Regions from separate parts of the Paenibacillus sp. Y412MC10 genome, predicted to be linked through region 2. Evidence: riboswitches for the same ligand, from Rfam matches in the RefSeq annotation. Region 2 holds a riboswitch; each other region holds the start of a gene.
What was found. Region 2 has a riboswitch for ZMP and ZTP ahead of GYMC10_RS19145 (bifunctional 5,10-methylenetetrahydrofolate dehydrogenase/5,10-methenyltetrahydrofolate cyclohydrolase). Riboswitches for the same ligand answer to the same signal wherever they lie in the genome.
Positions count from the first base shown of each region.

Region 1: another riboswitch for ZMP and ZTP. It lies ahead of rpiB (ribose 5-phosphate isomerase B); the one in region 2 lies ahead of GYMC10_RS19145 (bifunctional 5,10-methylenetetrahydrofolate dehydrogenase/5,10-methenyltetrahydrofolate cyclohydrolase).
Region 3: another riboswitch for ZMP and ZTP. It lies ahead of purT (phosphoribosylglycinamide formyltransferase 2); the one in region 2 lies ahead of GYMC10_RS19145 (bifunctional 5,10-methylenetetrahydrofolate dehydrogenase/5,10-methenyltetrahydrofolate cyclohydrolase).

Region 1 is NC_013406.1:6,635,711-6,641,333, forward strand. Features, by position in the region: gene wecB (non-hydrolyzing UDP-N-acetylglucosamine 2-epimerase) at 1-294, opposite strand, end outside; gene upp (uracil phosphoribosyltransferase) at 366-995, opposite strand; gene glyA (serine hydroxymethyltransferase) at 1,331-2,581, opposite strand; gene GYMC10_RS29395 (TIGR01440 family protein) at 2,672-3,256, opposite strand; gene rpiB (ribose 5-phosphate isomerase B) at 3,337-3,801, opposite strand; ZMP/ZTP riboswitch at 3,916-3,997, opposite strand; gene GYMC10_RS29405 (low molecular weight protein arginine phosphatase) at 4,105-4,692, opposite strand; gene GYMC10_RS29410 (manganese efflux pump MntP family protein) at 4,748-5,311, opposite strand; gene GYMC10_RS29415 (L-threonylcarbamoyladenylate synthase) at 5,381-5,623, opposite strand, start outside.
Region 2 is NC_013406.1:4,444,448-4,450,070, forward strand. Features, by position in the region: gene GYMC10_RS19140 (LacI family DNA-binding transcriptional regulator) at 1-698, opposite strand, end outside; gene GYMC10_RS19145 (bifunctional 5,10-methylenetetrahydrofolate dehydrogenase/5,10-methenyltetrahydrofolate cyclohydrolase) at 1,007-1,849, opposite strand; ZMP/ZTP riboswitch at 1,917-1,996, opposite strand; gene GYMC10_RS19150 (permease) at 2,151-3,161, shown strand; gene GYMC10_RS19155 (TIGR03943 family putative permease subunit) at 3,269-4,246, shown strand; gene GYMC10_RS19160 (CobW family GTP-binding protein) at 4,243-5,352, shown strand; gene GYMC10_RS19165 (YolD-like family protein) at 5,430-5,623, opposite strand, start outside.
Region 3 is NC_013406.1:4,275,816-4,281,438, reverse strand. Features, by position in the region: gene GYMC10_RS18360 (ATP-binding protein) at 1-872, opposite strand, end outside; gene dapA (4-hydroxy-tetrahydrodipicolinate synthase) at 1,138-2,013, opposite strand; gene GYMC10_RS18350 (LysR family transcriptional regulator) at 2,125-3,000, shown strand; ZMP/ZTP riboswitch at 3,061-3,141, shown strand; gene purT (phosphoribosylglycinamide formyltransferase 2) at 3,224-4,384, shown strand; gene GYMC10_RS18340 (MATE family efflux transporter) at 4,703-5,623, shown strand, end outside.

The DNA.
Region 1 (5,623 bases), 2.2 Mb from region 2:
GCCGTGCACCAGCACGATATCCGGCTTGGCCTCGCGCAGGACAGGCTCAAGCCCCTCCAGAACGCGTACGGTGATCTCATTCAGCGTCTGACGGTCTTTCATCACGTCCAAGTCGTAGTCCGGAACAATCTTGAACACGTCAAGCACCTGATCCAGCATTTGCCGATGCTGCGCAGTTACACAAACCACCGATTCGATATGCTCCGGATGGCGCTGAAGTTCCAGAATAAGCGGCGCCATCTTGATCGCTTCGGGGCGGACCCCAAATATCGTCATCACTTTCACTTTTGACATGTTTGAAATTACCCCTCTTTGCATGCTTGTTTTTTCAAATATTCAAGTGGTACGAATGACAGGCAGGGCTCTTATTTCGTGCCGTACAGCCGATCTCCTGCATCACCCAGGCCCGGTACGATGTAGCCGTGGTCGTTGAGCCCTTCATCCAGAGCAGCAACGTAAATATCCACGTCCGGATGAGCGTCATGCACGGCCTTCACGCCTTCCGGCGCAGCCACGAGATTCATCATTTTGATCTGGGTGCAGCCGCGCTTCTTCAGCACGTCGATCGCAGCGATGGCCGATCCGCCCGTTGCCAGCATCGGATCGATGACGATCAATTCCCGCTCCGTCACGTCGGTTGGAAGCTTCGTATAATATTCCACGGGCTGAAGCGTTTCCGGGTCGCGGAACAATCCGACATGCCCTACCTTGGCAGCGGGAAGCAGCTTGACCACGCCGTCCAGCATGCCAAGACCCGCACGCAGGATCGGCACGAGGCCGAGCATCCGGCCGGAAATGACTTTCCCTTGGGTTTCGGCTACCGGCGTCTGAACAGATATCGATTCAAGGGGAACCTCCCGCGTAATTTCATAAGCCATCAAAGTCGCGACTTCATCTACCAATTCGCGAAAGTCTTTTGTGTTAGTCCGCATATCGCGTATAAATGTAAGTTTGTGTTGAATCAACGGGTGATCACAAATCACCAATTTTCCCATGTCTGGTCCCTCCGGTTTGAATGCAAATGTTATTTCAATATGGGCGTAAATACTTGTGAGCTCCATAAATCCTGTCTATTATATCATTCCCTCTAGTCAATTGACACCTGCACGAGTCATGTTTATTTCCGTGAGTTTTGACCTTATAACCGGATCTGCGTCAGCCCTGCACCTAGGTTTTCCATTTTCGCCTGTATTGATCCTCACCGCGAAGCGACCCGACCGGGAACATGCGAGCATAGCAATCTGGCCAGAATGTGACAGCTCCTAAAAGAGGACCCCACCTTCAGGTGGGGTCCTCTTATCATAGGCCTCTTATGCTGACGAAACTGTGATTAATATTTCATTTCGGCATAAAGAGGATATTGATCCGTAAGCTCAGCCACCAAACGGCCCGCTTTTTCCAGCGTTGCTTCGTCTTTAGGCTGCTTCAAGGTCATGGCAATAATCTTCGCGATTTTCACCATCGCCTGCTCATCCATGCCGCGGGAGGTTACCGCCGGCGTACCGATACGGATACCGCTCGTGACGAACGGGCTCGTCGGATCAAACGGGATGGCGTTCTTGTTGACGGTAATCCCGATGGAATCCAGCACCTTCTCTGCGTCTTTGCCGGTGATGTCCAGATTGCGGGTATCGACCAGCATCAGATGGTTATCGGTTCCGCCGGAAACGATGTTCAGGCCTTCCTCGATCAGGGTGTCAGCCAGCACTTTCGCGTTCTTCACGACGTTCTCTGCATACGTCTTGAAGGACGGATCCAATGCTTCGCCAAGCGCAACGGCCTTGGAAGCAATGACATGCATGAGCGGTCCGCCCTGGGAGCCTGGGAACACCGCTTTGTCGATCGCCTGTGCCCATGCCTTCTTGCACAGAATCATGCCGCCGCGAGGTCCGCGAAGGGTCTTGTGCGTCGTGGTGGTTACGAAATGGGCATGCGGAACCGGATTCGGGTGAAGACCCGCGGCAACGAGACCCGCAATATGAGCCATATCGACCATGAACAATGCGCCTACGTCGTTCGCGATGGCAGCAAGCTTCTCGAAATCAATGATGCGAGGATATGCACTTGCACCCGCCACGATCAGACGAGGACGGTGTTTGAAAGCCGCTTTGCGGACTTCGTCGTAATCGATAAGGAACGTGTCTTCCTGCACGCCGTATGCAACGAAATTGTACAGAAGGCCGGACGCGTTAACCGGGCTTCCGTGAGTCAAATGGCCGCCGTGGGCCAGGTTCATGCCGAGCACGGTATCTCCAGGCTTGAGCGCAGCCAAATACACCGCCATGTTCGCTTGGGCGCCGGAGTGCGGCTGAACGTTGGCATGCTCGGCACCGAACAATTCCTTCGCGCGGTCGCGGGCGATATCCTCCACGATATCCACTCGCTCACAGCCGCCGTAATAACGCTTGCCAGGGTAGCCTTCCGCATATTTATTCGTCAGCACCGTCCCCATGGCTTCCATAACCGCTTCGCTGACGATGTTCTCGGAGGCAATCAGCTCAATGTTGCTGCGTTGACGCTTCAGTTCCAAATCCATCGCTTCCAATACAGCCGGGTCATTCTTCCGCAAATGTTCCATCATGTTCATATCCTCCCATAATCAATCGTTATTTTCTCTTGCCAAGTCAAGACTACAAGTTTACCTAATGACTAAAGCGAGCTCTCATTCGAATCAATCGCACATTGTGGAATCATCCCGCTGCTCAAGCCGGTACACGGCGCGTTCCCCACCGATCAGCTTCGGCCGGGTGTAAGCCGCCGTTACGCGCGCATCGCCGATATAACGCTCGCTCGGCCTGAACGGAACCGCCACTCTCCGCAAATGCATGCCGATCAGCGTCTCGCCGATATCGACACCCGCATGGGCCTCAATGGATTCCGCAAGGCAGGGCTCCTTCATACTCCGATACGCCGCCGAGGCCATGGAGCCTCCCGCCCCCGGAATCGGTACAGCCGCCACTTCCGTCAGGCGCAGCTCTTCAAGCAGTCCCCGCTCCATGACTAGCGCCCGGTTCAAATGCTCACAGCATTGATAGGCTACAGCGAAGCCGAATTCCGCTTGAACCTCGGCAATGCCCTGAAGAAGCTGCTGCGCCGTTTCAAGAGCGCCGCCTGTGCCGATCCGGCGTCCGACCACTTCACTGGTGCTGGCTCCGATGACCAGCACCTTGCCCGGTCCTAAGGCTGCCGCTTCGGCCAGCTCGCGGACGATCCGCGCCGTCTGTTCGCTCAAGGAAACCTTGGAGATATCCGTCATGTCACAGTCCTCCCGATGAATTTTTTCACAGAAGATGCTTCATTCCATACGCAATAACCGCAGCAGCTTTACGCGTCGACCTATCGCGATTCGCTCTTCAGGTAACGCTCCTCGATGGCCTTGATCTTGTTTACGCGGCCGACATGACGTTCGCCCTGGCTGAAATCCGTTGTCAGCCATGCGCTGACGATCTCGGCAGCAAGCCCGGGGCCGACGACGCGCTCGCCCAGCGCAATCACGTTGCTGTCATTATGCTCACGCGTGGCTTTGGCCGAAAATACATCATGCGTCAGCGCGCAGCGGATGCCCGGCACCTTGTTGGCGGCAATGCTCATGCCGATTCCCGTTCCGCAGATCAGGATGCCCCGATCCGCTTCACCCGAGACCACCTTCTCGCACACCGGAAGCGCGTAATCGGGATAATCCACGGAATCGGAACAGCCGCAGCCAAGATCCTCCACCTCGTGTCCAAGACCCCGAATGACCTCCACGATCTCCTCTTTCAGACGAATGCCGGCATGATCGGTACCCAATGCAATTTTCATCTATGAAAAACCCCCTCGAATGTTCGCTTTTGCGTTTTAGCTTGTTTCATTATAACCCAAACTCCACGCAAAAGACGAAAAAAGAGCAGTCGGCGCACGTATTGTGCTCCAAATGCTCTTTGCCCAGGCGACCGGCCGTATATTCCGATGCTCCATCGTGGTTTCATCCACTTCGTCGCCAGTTACATCGGATTCATGTTTTTCACCTTCATCTTAAAGCAATACCCTGCGAAAGGCAAGCGGCTTTTTTAGCCATATTGAGCCCGGATCCAGATTTACTCTTCGCTTCCGTGGAAGCCGATCCTATTTATGCTGATCCGCTTCCAGCTTGTCCAGCAGGCGGAAGAGCGCCGTCCGAATCTCCGCCGCCGTCGCCTCGTACTCCTCCCGCGAGCCGCCGAAGGGATCGGAGATATCGAAGCTCGGAATGCGCTGGCGCAGCTCGATCAGACGCTCCCGGTCGCGGTCGCTGACATCGCGGCCCAGCGATCTGGCCAGCTCGAGCGTTGCGTACAGGCTGTCCTGCTCCCGCAGATCATCCAGCACCCGCCGGTCATCCTCCACAAATTCCTTCAGCGTGTGCATCTTGTCGGCGGCATGCGGGAACTGCCGAATCGCATACTGCTTATGCGACTGGGTCAGCGTCAGAATCAGGTCTGCCCATTCCACCAGATTCGCGGTCAGCGGCTTAGATACCAAGCGATCTTGAATATCCTGGTCCCGCAGTATCGATTCCGCATGACGGGATACCGGCATGCCGTCTACGGCCGAGACGCCGGCGGATTGCGTTTCCAGCGGAATGCCCCGCTGTTTGGCGAGCTTGCGCAGCATTCCTTCCGCCATCGGACTGCGGCAGGTATTCCCCGTGCAGACAAACAATATATTTTTCACGGTCCCGTACCTCCCCGTTGTAGGTTGTTTTGGGATTATTGTAACAAATATTGCGTCAAAAGATAAACATCACGCCAAAGATGATCAAAATCAGTCCGCCCAGCATTTCGCCGTACTCTCCCAGCTTGTTGCTCACCTGACGGCCGAGCAGCAGGCCGAGAATGGACAGCAAACCGCCCACGACGCCGAAGGAGATCACGATCAGCAGCACATCATCCACGAACATCCCGAGCGAAACGCCTACCGAGAAGGAGTCGATGCTGACGCTTAGCGAAAACAACAGCATGCCCAAGAACGCGGTAGGATGAATGCGCTGACCTTCCCCGCCCCGCCAAGCATTATACAGCATATGCCCGCCCAGCAGGAGGAGCAGCCCGCCTGCCGCAAACCCTGTGACGTGCCCCAGCAGCATGCCTACATAGCGGCCGGCAAACAAGCCGGCCAGCGGCATAAGCATGTGAAACAACGCGATCATGAAGCTGATGCCCAGCATATGGCCTAAACGCATGCCGCCTCTCATTCCGACTCCGATACCAAGCGAAAATGCGTCTAGCCCGAGTGCAACCGCCATCAGCAGAATCGCCGCAAGCTGTCCCGATTGGACAGACGCCTCCAACATCCCCATTCCCCCAAGTCCCATGGTCTTGTACACCATATGCGGACAAGGGGGAAATCATGCTAAAACCGTTTAATCGGCATCTTCATGGACGTGGATGATGTGATGTCCCGCGGCCTTCAGCAGCCGGTTCATGACGGCTGCGCCAAGCCCCTGGTCCGGGCACGCTTCGGCCAGGATGAAGGTCGCGCCTTCTTCATCGAAGCGGCGCAGGCCGGCGTACAGCCGGCGGGCCGCTTCCTCCGGCGCAGCCAGGCTGCCGAGCGAGACGGCAACGTCCGCAGCGTAGTGACCGATGTGCTCGTCGAACGACAG
Region 2 (5,623 bases):
CGGTTCAGCTCAAACATGGAGCATGCCGTCTTCACACCATCCGACATCTTGAATCCACTCTCATAGAGAACCGCTTCCGCCTCTTCATACTCGCTTACCGCTTTGAGGAACCCTTCCTTCCGCTTGACTCCGACGGCAACGTCCTTTTCCGTCACCCCGATATAGGCAATTTGACGATGTCCCATCGACAGCACGTACCGGCCCATGTCATAACCTGCGGCATAATCGTTATAGATCATGCTGTGGACATGGTCATGCTGTTGTCCGAGCAGAATGACCGGAATGTCGATCTCTTGAATCGCGGCAAGATGGGTTTCCGTCACCTGCGTGGCGAACAGAATAATGCCTGATATTTTTTGTCTGGCGAGATCATACAGCGCTTCGATCTCCCTGGATAAATCCTGGCTTGCGTTGATGATCAGAAGCTGATATCCGTGTTTTCTTAATTCTTCGTCCATGCCGGCGACCGTCTGCGATGCGGAGAAGGAGTCCAGACGTGGCATAATGGTGCCGATCATGCTCGTTTTTTTCGCTTTCAGGCTTTGCGCAAAAGAATTCGGGATATAGCCGGTTTCCTGAATAACCTGCTCAATCTTGCGGCGTGTCGCATGACTGACGGATCCTCCGTTCAAGAAACGGGAGACCGTGCTTTTGGCAACTCCGGCTTTGTGGGCAATATCGGCGATCGTGTTTTTCATGCCAAGATCTCCGGAGCCGTTAGCAGCGCAGCATCGAACGGATCATTCTCTGCAGCTCTCTGTTGTCCCGCACAACAGGCCATGATTCGTATAAACATGAATCTCTCCCCTTCGTAATTCGCTTATTCCTAACTATACCATGACGTCCAGGGGTCCGTGAAATGCGGGCTCCAAGCCTAGCATTGCATCGTCCATATTTGCTTCTATGTTCCAGGCTCTGGCATGAAATGAAGGATTCGAAGGGATGATTCAGTGAGCGCAGTGCACCCTTACTTCACATGTTAATGGTCAAGTGCATTCCCTTTGCCTTAGACGGTTCGCTCGGCCGATTCGACGGTATGCTTCAGCAATGTCGCAATCGTCACGGGGCCGACGCCCGCCGGTACCGGCGTGATTGCGGATGCCACCTTGGCGCAGGCTTCATAATCGCAGTCCCCGATATTTCCTTTATTGTAACCGGCGTCCAACACGACGGCACCCGGCTTGATCCAGTCCCCTTGAATGAAATTAGGCTTGCCTACGGCCGCAACCACAATATCCGCTTGGGACACAATCTCCCCAAGGTTCTTCGTTCTCGAATGGCAGATCGTAACCGTGGCGTTGCGATTGAGCAGCATCATCGATACCGGCTTGCCCAGAATCGGACTGCGTCCGACCACCACCGCATGCTTCCCTTCGATCGGCAGGCTGTAATAGTCCATAATCGCGATAATCGCCGCCGGCGTACATGACGGGTAATCGGCGAAACCAAACGCATTTTGCGAGAACCCGAGCGTGGTTACTCCATCCACGTCTTTTTTAATGTCGATGGCATCAAAAGCCGCCCGCTCATCGATATGGTGCGGTACCGGGTGCTGAAGCAGAATACCGTGGACGTTCGGATCCTCGTTCAGTGCTTGAATCGCGGCGATCAACTCCTCCGTCGTTGTCGATGTCTCCAGCACTACTTTCTTGGATATGATGCCAAGCCGCTCGCACGCATTTCCCTTCATCCGCACATAGGTCGCCGAAGCAGGATCATCGCCAACCAGAATCGTTGCCAGACAAGGGGTTACCCCTTGCTGTTTCAATTCTTGTACCTTCACCGCCAGCTTTGCCTTGATATCATCGGATACTTTTTTTCCATCCAAAATTACGGGTTCCTTACTCATGCTAATCCGCTCCTTCGCCATTGTATTAAAAAAACATAAAGAGGCAAGGCGACTCGAACGTCTCCTTACCTCTTGCCCAGGCGTACGGCATATGATCCCATGTGCTCCCTCTTGGTAACCCAAGCTACGCCAGTAACACATGGATAACTTTTTTTAATATATCACGACTTTGGACTTCGCGCCACCGGCTATGCGGCTGCTTTTTAATCGTAAAGTTTTTGATTTATTCCATGAAATCACGTATGTTGCCGATGGTACAAGCATAGAATGTCCTAAGAACAATTCGCTCCAGGAGGCCTTGATGAGATATCCGGCGATCTTCAAAATGCTGCCCTTTATACTGCCGCTTGTGTTCGTGATTCCGGTCTTGACGATATGGCTGCAGAGGGACTTAAACCCCATACCCAGCCAAGACCTACAGCAGATTAAAACCGTCTTCACGGGCATCTTCCTTGAGGCACTTCCTTTTATTTTGCTTGGAGTGCTGCTGTCGTCCCTTCTGCAGCTGTTCGTACAAGAGCAATGGGTGCGGCGTCTCACGCCGAAGAATCCGGTGGTTGGCGTCCTGTTCGCTTCCATGCTCGGCATCCTGTTTCCCATCTGCGAATGCGGGATGATCCCGGTCGTTCGCAGGTTGATGCTGAAAGGTATGCCCGCCTATATCGCCGTCACCTTTATCCTCAGCGGTCCTATTCTGAATCCCATTGTATTCGCATCAACGATCATGGCCTTCCGTTCGCATCCCGAAGTGACGATCGGACGAATGGGACTGGCTTTTGCAGTCGCGGTGACGACGGGTTTGCTCGTCTATGTTTTTTCAAAAAGCAGCCCCCTGAAGCGTTCTCTTCAAGAGTTCGCCGAACAGGGCTCCAGCAAGGGGGAACGTTTGTTGCATGAGCATCCCAAAACCTGGAGAAGCATGTTTGTCCACGCCGGAGACGAGCTGATCGAGATGTGCAAATATTTAGTCCTGGGTGCTTTCCTGACGGCCTGCATCCAATCCTTCATTCCGAGGGAGGAACTGCTGGCTCTGGGGAACGGTCCTGCCGCCTCCTATCTGTTCATGATGGGATTTGCCTTCATCCTGTCCCTCTGCTCAACTTCGGACGCCTTCGTGGCATCGGCATTCACGCACACCTTTACCGTCGGCCCGCTGGTTTCCTTCCTGGTTCTCGGCCCGATGCTGGATTTCAAAAGCCTGCTCATGCTGTCGGCTACCTTCAAGACCAAATTCGTGATCGGTTTAAGCCTGCTGGTGATTACGCTTGTCTTTATCGGCTCTGTAACCGTCAACGCGCTATTCGGCGGTTAGGTGTAGTAAACAAACTAGAGTGGCAATACACGAAAACGGTTGGAATAACGGCACCTTCAGGCTGTTATGCCTTCGGATATCCACTTGAGATTGGAGGTGTTCGGGACGTGAATCCCAGTCTGAGCCTGCGAAGCCACTATATGCTGCGGTCGCTGCTAATCGCAGCTCTAGCCGCCTATATCATGCATCTAAACGCATCAAATTCGCTGGACTATTACTTGGCTCCCCATATGCAGACCCTGCTTCTGCTCTGTCCCGTGCCGCTGTTGTTCATAGCTTTCGGCATGCTGTGGCACGCCATTGCGGGAGTTTCCGGCGAGGTGTGCGATTGCGAGCACCCCCTGCCCAGCGGACTGATCAAAAACATATCGGTTTACGGGTTATTCTCGGTGCCGCTGCTGTTCGGCCTGCTCCTGCCGGACCAAGCCCTCGGCAGCGATATGGCGGCCAAAAAAGGCATGATTTACACCTATCCGAACCCCGATGTTCGCCGTAAAACCGAGGAGCGGAATGCTCCCGCCGTATCGGGCATGGAGAAGCATGGAACGAATGATGACCTGGCGGCAGCGGAGGACATCGCACGGAACGAGCGTTTTGTTCCCAAAGACATCTACAGCGTGGAATTCGCGGAGCTGGCCAAGCGCTTATATACCTTACCCGTCATCCGAGTGGAGCCGGACATTTTCTCGGAGACCGTTGGGGCCATGGATATGTACAAACAGCATTTTCAAGGAAAGGCCATCACCGTCCAAGGATTTGTTTTCCGCGATGGACATATGAACGAAGACGCCTTCGCCGTCAGCCGCTTCCTCGTGATGTGCTGCACGGCAGACGCCGTCCCGTTCGGGGTCATTGTGCGCGACGCGAATGCTTCGTCGTTCGCGAATGACGCGTGGGTTCAGATCGATGGCACGATCCAGGTCGCCAACGTGGACGGTAAGGAAACGCTGCAGATTCAAGCGGAACGGATTCAGCCGATCGAACAGCCGTCATCCCCTTACATTTTTACGAATCCGGACTCTGTCGCGGAGTTTGATGAACTGTATTCGAATGATATCGAGACCAAGGAGGAGATCAATAAATGAACAAGATACCCGTCGTGCTGATTAGCGGATTTTTGGGGAGCGGCAAAACCACGCTGCTCCTCAGGCTGCTGGCGTATGCCGCCAAACGGCAATGGAGAACCGCCGTCCTGATGAATGAGATGGGCGAACAGGACGTGGATGGCGATATCCTGTCCGGTGAAATGCCTGATCTTCCGATCGAGAAGCTGCTTGACGGCTGCATCTGCTGCACCAAACGCGACGAGCTGGGGCAAGCCCTGAAAAGCCTGTTAGATCAAAAGCCCGATCTCGTCTTCATCGAGACGACCGGAGTGGCGAATCCTGAACAGATTCTTGAGGATTTGCAGGATCCGTCACTGGTGGATCGAATATCGATCCGTGGCAAAATCGCCTTGGCCGACTGCAGCAAATTTCTCGAGTACAACAGCTTCTTTGCATCCAGTCGCGAGCTGGTCCGTACCCTGCGGGGACAAATCAGCTTCGCGGACCGGATCATCCTGAACAAGGCGGGAGAATGCGAAGAGAAACAGATCCATAAAGTCATTACCTCCATTAGAAAAATCAATACGACGGCAAGCCTGTCCGTAACCGACTACAGCCGTTTGGATGAGCATGAAATGTTTGCGGCCCTTCAGCTAGAGCCAACGGAGAATCATAGCCATTCATCTCATTCTTCGAACCGGCAAGGGAGTCCTGCGGACCGCCTGCAAGGCAGCGCTTGGACCGGCGAAGAAGATCGGAGCAAGCTGGGTCGCCGCAACCATGAAGGAGCTTTCATTCATAATGAGCATCGCCATCGCCATGGTCATGAAGAGGAGGCCGGACACGGCAGCCATTCCTATACCGGCCTGGATACCTTGACTCTATCTGCACCGACCCCTTTCCCGCTTGAGATCAGCCTCATCGAAACCTTTCTCGCTGCACGCGGTTCCGGCCTGCTACGGGCCAAAGGATATATTCAGCTCTCCACGGGTCCCTCCCTGGTTCAGTGGGCAGGTTCACAGCTTGCCATCGAGCCCAGCACGCTGAAGCTGCAGCGCGGCTATCTTACGTTAATCGGCCATCGCCTGGATAAAACGCGCATTGTCCAGCAGTGGGAGGATTTGCTCAGCGGCGTGGTGCAGTGACATTTGAATGCATGCAGGGATATGAAAAAAAGATAAGGAGATCCTCAGGGATCTCCTTTTTTTCGGTTCGCTTATGTTTAGTCCCTGGGATAATTCACTTCCATAATATCCATAAAAGGAACCTTCGTAATGACGCCGTTCTGTTTCATATGCACCTTCCCTGTGCGGGAGTCCATTTGATCGATTTGTCCGCGGACCGCCTCTTCCCATCCCCAGACCGTCAGTACGATGATCGATTCCTCCTGATAAGCTTCCGTAAGCTGATTTCCGA
Region 3 (5,623 bases), 170 kb from region 2:
AATCCATTAATCGATGTCAATGGATTTCGAATTTCATGAGCGATGCCGGCGGCCAATTGGCCGGCGGTCGTCAGCTTCTCGGATTGCATCACGCGGTCCTCTTCCATCCGCTGCTCCGTGATGTCCTTGAAGATGCCGACGGCCGCTTTCTCGCCTTCATATTGTATGATTAACGTGAATCCCGTGACCATCTTTTCCTGCCCGTCCAGACAGCGTATCAGATAATCGACGCTTCCGATTTCTCCGCTCTCGGCATACGTTGCCCTGCGTTTCATCAATGTGTGATGATACGATGCGTCGACGATCACGTCGGTTGAAATGCCCAGCACGTCACGGAGGTGCATCGCATTGACGAGCCGGAGCGCGGCAGAATTAACATAATGCACAATGCCTTTTTTAGTTATGAGCACGGAGAGAGGGAGCTCTTCCAGCAGCTGCAGAAACGAATTTTCCTTCTCGTTCAGCTTCTGTTCCTTCTGCTCCAGCTGTTTCATGAGCTGTCTCAGCAGCGTTCGATCCTCGAATTGTACCAAGTATCCCTTGGGCCCCCGCTCCGGATCGTGATCAACGCTGCAGCGTGCACTAAGGTATAACTCGCGATCAGACGGATGACGGTAAGCATATTCAACCGGGGGGACGGATGGCTGATGACCCTGGGCAGCCCTAGCGTTCTGAATCACTCGATTCAATAACTCGCGGAGGCTGTTTTCTTCTTGCGGCGCCCCGGCAGTTAACTCCTGCGGCGAGTAACCCAACAGATCACATAGTGCCGAATTGACCTTAAGAATCGTTCCATCTAGCGATACCAAAGCCATACCGATTACAGATTGTTCAAAGGCAAAATCATGATTAGGGCTGGAATAGGGCAGCACTGCAAGTCTCCTTTCAAATTTCTGGGAGGAATTGAATGTACCCATATTATAAGTGGGGCGATTTCATTCATCAATCCTTTAAAGCGATAGATCTAAGCAGGATATCTTTTTTTGCGTAAAATGTCAGTATCATCCATCCCATCATCTGCTGATTGAAAGCATGTGCGCCCTATAGCATCGAATCATCCATCCAAGCATGGCAAGGAAGCGAATGCGTCCCGCCACTCTTGAGGAGAAACCTGTTACGTCCATGATTTAAAGTTTCTCAGCCTTTGAATGCTTGATTCAAAGATAGCTTGAGCTCATCCGTAATGGGGCCCATCGGCAGGCGCAGGGTGTCCGATGAGATAAGGCCTTGCTTGGCAAGCAGCCATTTTAGCGGAGCGGGATTGGATTCTGCGAACAACTGATGAATAACGGGAAGCAGCACTTCAAACTCCGTTTCGGAACGAGAGTAATCCCCTTGGGCCGCTAATTGATACACACGGATAAAAGCCTCGGTATTCACATTGGCCGACGCCAAAATGCCCCCGGATGCACCATGACACAGCATCTCATGAAAGCGGACATCGTCCCCGCATAGAACAGGCTTCGTATCGTATGGAGACAAGCTTCTCATAAGCTCCGTACTCGCAGTGCTGTCCTTCATTCCGATGACACCGGGGATCTCCATGATTCTTCGAATGGCATCGACCGGTAAGGAAATTCCAGTGCGCGAAGGAACTTCGTACAAAATAACCGGTATCCCCACCTCCGCGACTTTGCAGAAATGTTGTATAATGCCCTCAATCGAAGGGCGGCTGTAATACGGCGTGACCACCAATACCGCGTCTGCCCCGATATGTCCTGCCCATTCCGTCCGCTTCATGCTGGAGAACGTATCGTTGGTACCCGTACCAATAATGACCGGCAATTGCCGCCCGTCCAGACCTTTTCGCGTTTCCTCCACCACTTGAACGACCTCTTCCCAAGTTACCGTCGGCGCCTCTCCGGTCGTACCGTTGATGATCAATCCTTGAATGTCATGGGATAACAAATTCTCCAAATAACGATGATAAGACGGAACATCCAATGCGTATTCATGTGAAAAGGGAGTGACCACCGGAACATAAATACCTCTCAAATCTTGCGGACTCAACATGATCTTTCCTCCATTTCATGAATTGTGGCTTTACTTTACCATGGGAATCGGGATCGGTGTTATCTATAATAATAGATAGTTATTATCAATATTATTGATGAGGAGAGAGCGATGGAACTGATCTATCTGCAAACCTTCAGGGAGGTTGCTGTTCGAAAGAGCTTTACTAAAGCTGCTGACGAATTGGGTTATGCACAATCCAGCGTTACCACCCAGATTCAGAAGCTGGAGAAGGAATACGGCGTCAAGCTGTTTGAACGGTATGGCAGAGGCCTGCGCCTGACGAAGTCAGGGGAGGAGCTGTTCAAGTATGCTGTCCAAATGCTGGATCTGTTCCAGCAGTCTAAGGAAAAGCTGACGAAACAAGGCGGGGGCATCTTATCGATTGGAACGATCGATTCGCTTGCCGCATATTTTCTTCCATCCGTCCTTCATCGGCTAAGACAGGAGCATGAAGATCTTGCCATCCGCTTGCAAACGGATCGTGAAGATAGCATCGTCAGTAAGGTAAGAGAGGGCGAGTACGATCTCGGGCTTATTCTGGAGAACAAACCGGAAGACACTTCATTGAATTGGATCTCGATCCGGGAAGAGCCCCTCCATCTGATTGCCCATCCGGATCATCCGCTTCACAGGTTGCCCGTCATCGAGCTGGAGCATCTGGCTGATTACGAATGGATTATGACCGAGGATACTTGCAATTACCGAATCATGTTGGAAAAAGTGCTGCGCGCCAGCGGAGCTCCCGTCCGTATTGGTTTGGAATTGGGCAACCCCGAGGCAATCAAAAGATATATCATGTCCGGCACCGGCATCTCCCTATTGCCGAGAATGGTAGCAGAGGAGGAAATCAAGAGGGGAGAGCTGGCGATTCTTCCCTTTCAACACCCAGACATTCGACTGGACATCCAGATTGTCGTTCATCCTAAGAAATGGCTGTCACACTCGCTTCAGGATATGATCGAAATGTTGAAGTCTAAATCCTAAGGACGCAGGCTGATATTGCATTTAACGAAAAGATTCAGTATCATTTATGTAACAATGTATAGGTTTATGTGTGACTGGCGTAGCATGGGGAACCATGAGGGAGCACATGAATGACAACGGCCGTACGCCTGGGCAGAGGTAAGGGAGTTTATTTCCCTTACCTCTTTATTATTTTCTTGGGCTTCTATCGTCTCTGAAACTATGAAAAGGGGATAAAACAACGATGTTCAAAACGAAAAAAATATTGCTGCTGGGATCCGGAGAACTAGGGAAAGAAGTCGTAATTGAAGCACAACGATTGGGTGTCCAAACCGTAGCCGTCGATCGTTATGCCGATGCTCCTGCCATGCACGTTGCCGATCACAGCCATGTGATCGATATGCTGGACGGAGAGAAGCTGCGCGCTATTATTGAGTTGGAAAAGCCGGACCTGATCGTTCCGGAGATTGAAGCGCTGGCTACTGCGGAGCTGGTGAAGCTGGAGGATGAGGGGTTTCGGGTGATTCCTACCGCCAGAGCCGCAAAGCTTACGATGGACCGTGAGGGGATCCGCCGGTTGGCATCAGAGGAGTTGGGACTGCCGACTGCGGAATATCGATTTGCCGATACCTATGAGGAATTCAAGCAGTCTGTCCTGGACATGGGTTTTCCGTGCGTGATCAAACCGCTGATGAGCTCCTCCGGCAAAGGTCAAAGCGTGTGCCGTTCGGAAGGGGATATCGAGTCCTGCTGGAACATCGCCATGGAAGGCGGCCGCGTGCAGAACGGAAGGGTGATCATTGAGGAATTCATTTCATTCCAGTCGGAAATCACGCTTCTGACCGTCCGCTCCGTCAATGGAACAAGCTTCTGTGCGCCGATCGGGCATATTCAGGAAAGCGGAGATTATATCGAATCGTGGCAGCCGCACGATATGTCTGAAGCGCAAATCGAGGAAGCTAAATATATTGCGCGGAAGATTACCGACGAGCTTGGCGGATACGGCTTGTTCGGCGTTGAATTATTTTTGGCCGAGGATAAGGTGTACTTCAGCGAGGTATCCCCGCGTCCGCATGATACTGGGCTGGTTACGCTGGTCACGCAAAATCTATCCGAATTTGCGCTTCATGTCCGTGCCATTCTCGGGTTTCCGATACCAGAGATCGAATTGATCACGCCGGGAGCCAGCCGCCCCCTGAAAGCCGGCCGAGAGCTGGAAGACTATACGATTACAGGCGCCGATCAAGCGCTGGCCGTTCCGAATACGCAGCTTCGCATGTTCGGCAAACCGGTAACCAAGGTCGGAAGACGAGTAGCAGTCGCGCTGTCAACCGCCGGCGATGTCGAAGAAGCGCGGTCACGTGCGAAGCTGGCCTTGGATAAGCTTGCCGTCGAAGAGGCATAAACATCGGAATTCCATAGGGATATCACATGTCATCATGTTGAAAAGGCCAACCGAAATGACCGGTTGGCCTTTTCAGTTATAGAGAAATCAGGGATCCAAATCGGGTACAGACTCTTCTAATGACGAGTACTTGCTTTTAGTTTTGATTTCGGGAATAAATAGGGAGAAATTTATGTTCTTTCATGATAAGATACACAAGAATACAAACGACCCTCACCCATTATAATGTTTCCATTCGATGCGATAAGCGCTGTTTGAAGCATAATATTTCAAATAAATCTCTAGAGGAACGTTTATTGACGGCATAGGAGAATCTACATGAGAGACATGACGCAAGGAAGTCCGATCAAGCTGATTATCATGTTTACCATCCCGCTTTTGATCGGTAATATTTTTCAACAATTTTACAACATGGCGGACACCCTTATCGTGGGACGTACCATTGGCGTGAACGCACTTGCAGCCGTTGGCTCGACAGGCAGCATTTTGTTTTTTGTCATCGGCTTTGCCCAAGGCTTGACGGCTGGCTTGTCTATCATAACGGCACAGCGTTTTGGAGCTAAGGATATCGCAGGCGTCCGCAAAAGCGTGGGAACGAGTATATGGATCAGTCTGGTGTTCACGGTATTCCTCACCATCGTGAGCGTTATATTTACGAGACCCGTCCTCGTCATGATGAACACCCCTGCCGAAATTTTGGATGATGCGTATTCGTATCTGATCGTCATTAACTGGGGCGTCGGCGCGGCCGTTCTGTTTAATTTGCTGGCTAACCTGCTCCGCGCTCTCGGCGACAGCCGGACGCCGCTTCTCTTCCTGGTCGTTGCAAGCATTCTGAACATCGTGCTCGACCTCTTATTCATTCTCGTATTTAAGATGGGAGTCGCCGGAGCCGGACTTGCCACGGTTGTATCGCAGCTGTTCTCCTGCCTGCTCTGTCTGATCTACATTCATAAGAAGGTCCCGCTCCTTCAATTCAAGAATGCCGACTGGTCCATCGATTGGAAATTTATTCGCCAGCATATGTGGGTAGGTTTTCCGATGGGCTTCCAAGCCTCCATTATCGCCATCGGAGCCATTATTCTGCAGATCACGCTAAACGGTCTCGGGGCATCAGCCGTTGCGGCTTATACCGCGGCTCAGAAGATTGATATGCTCGCCACGCAGCCGATGAGTTCCTTCGGGATTACGATGGCGACTTTTGCCGCTCAGAACTTCGGAGCGAATCGCATAGACCGG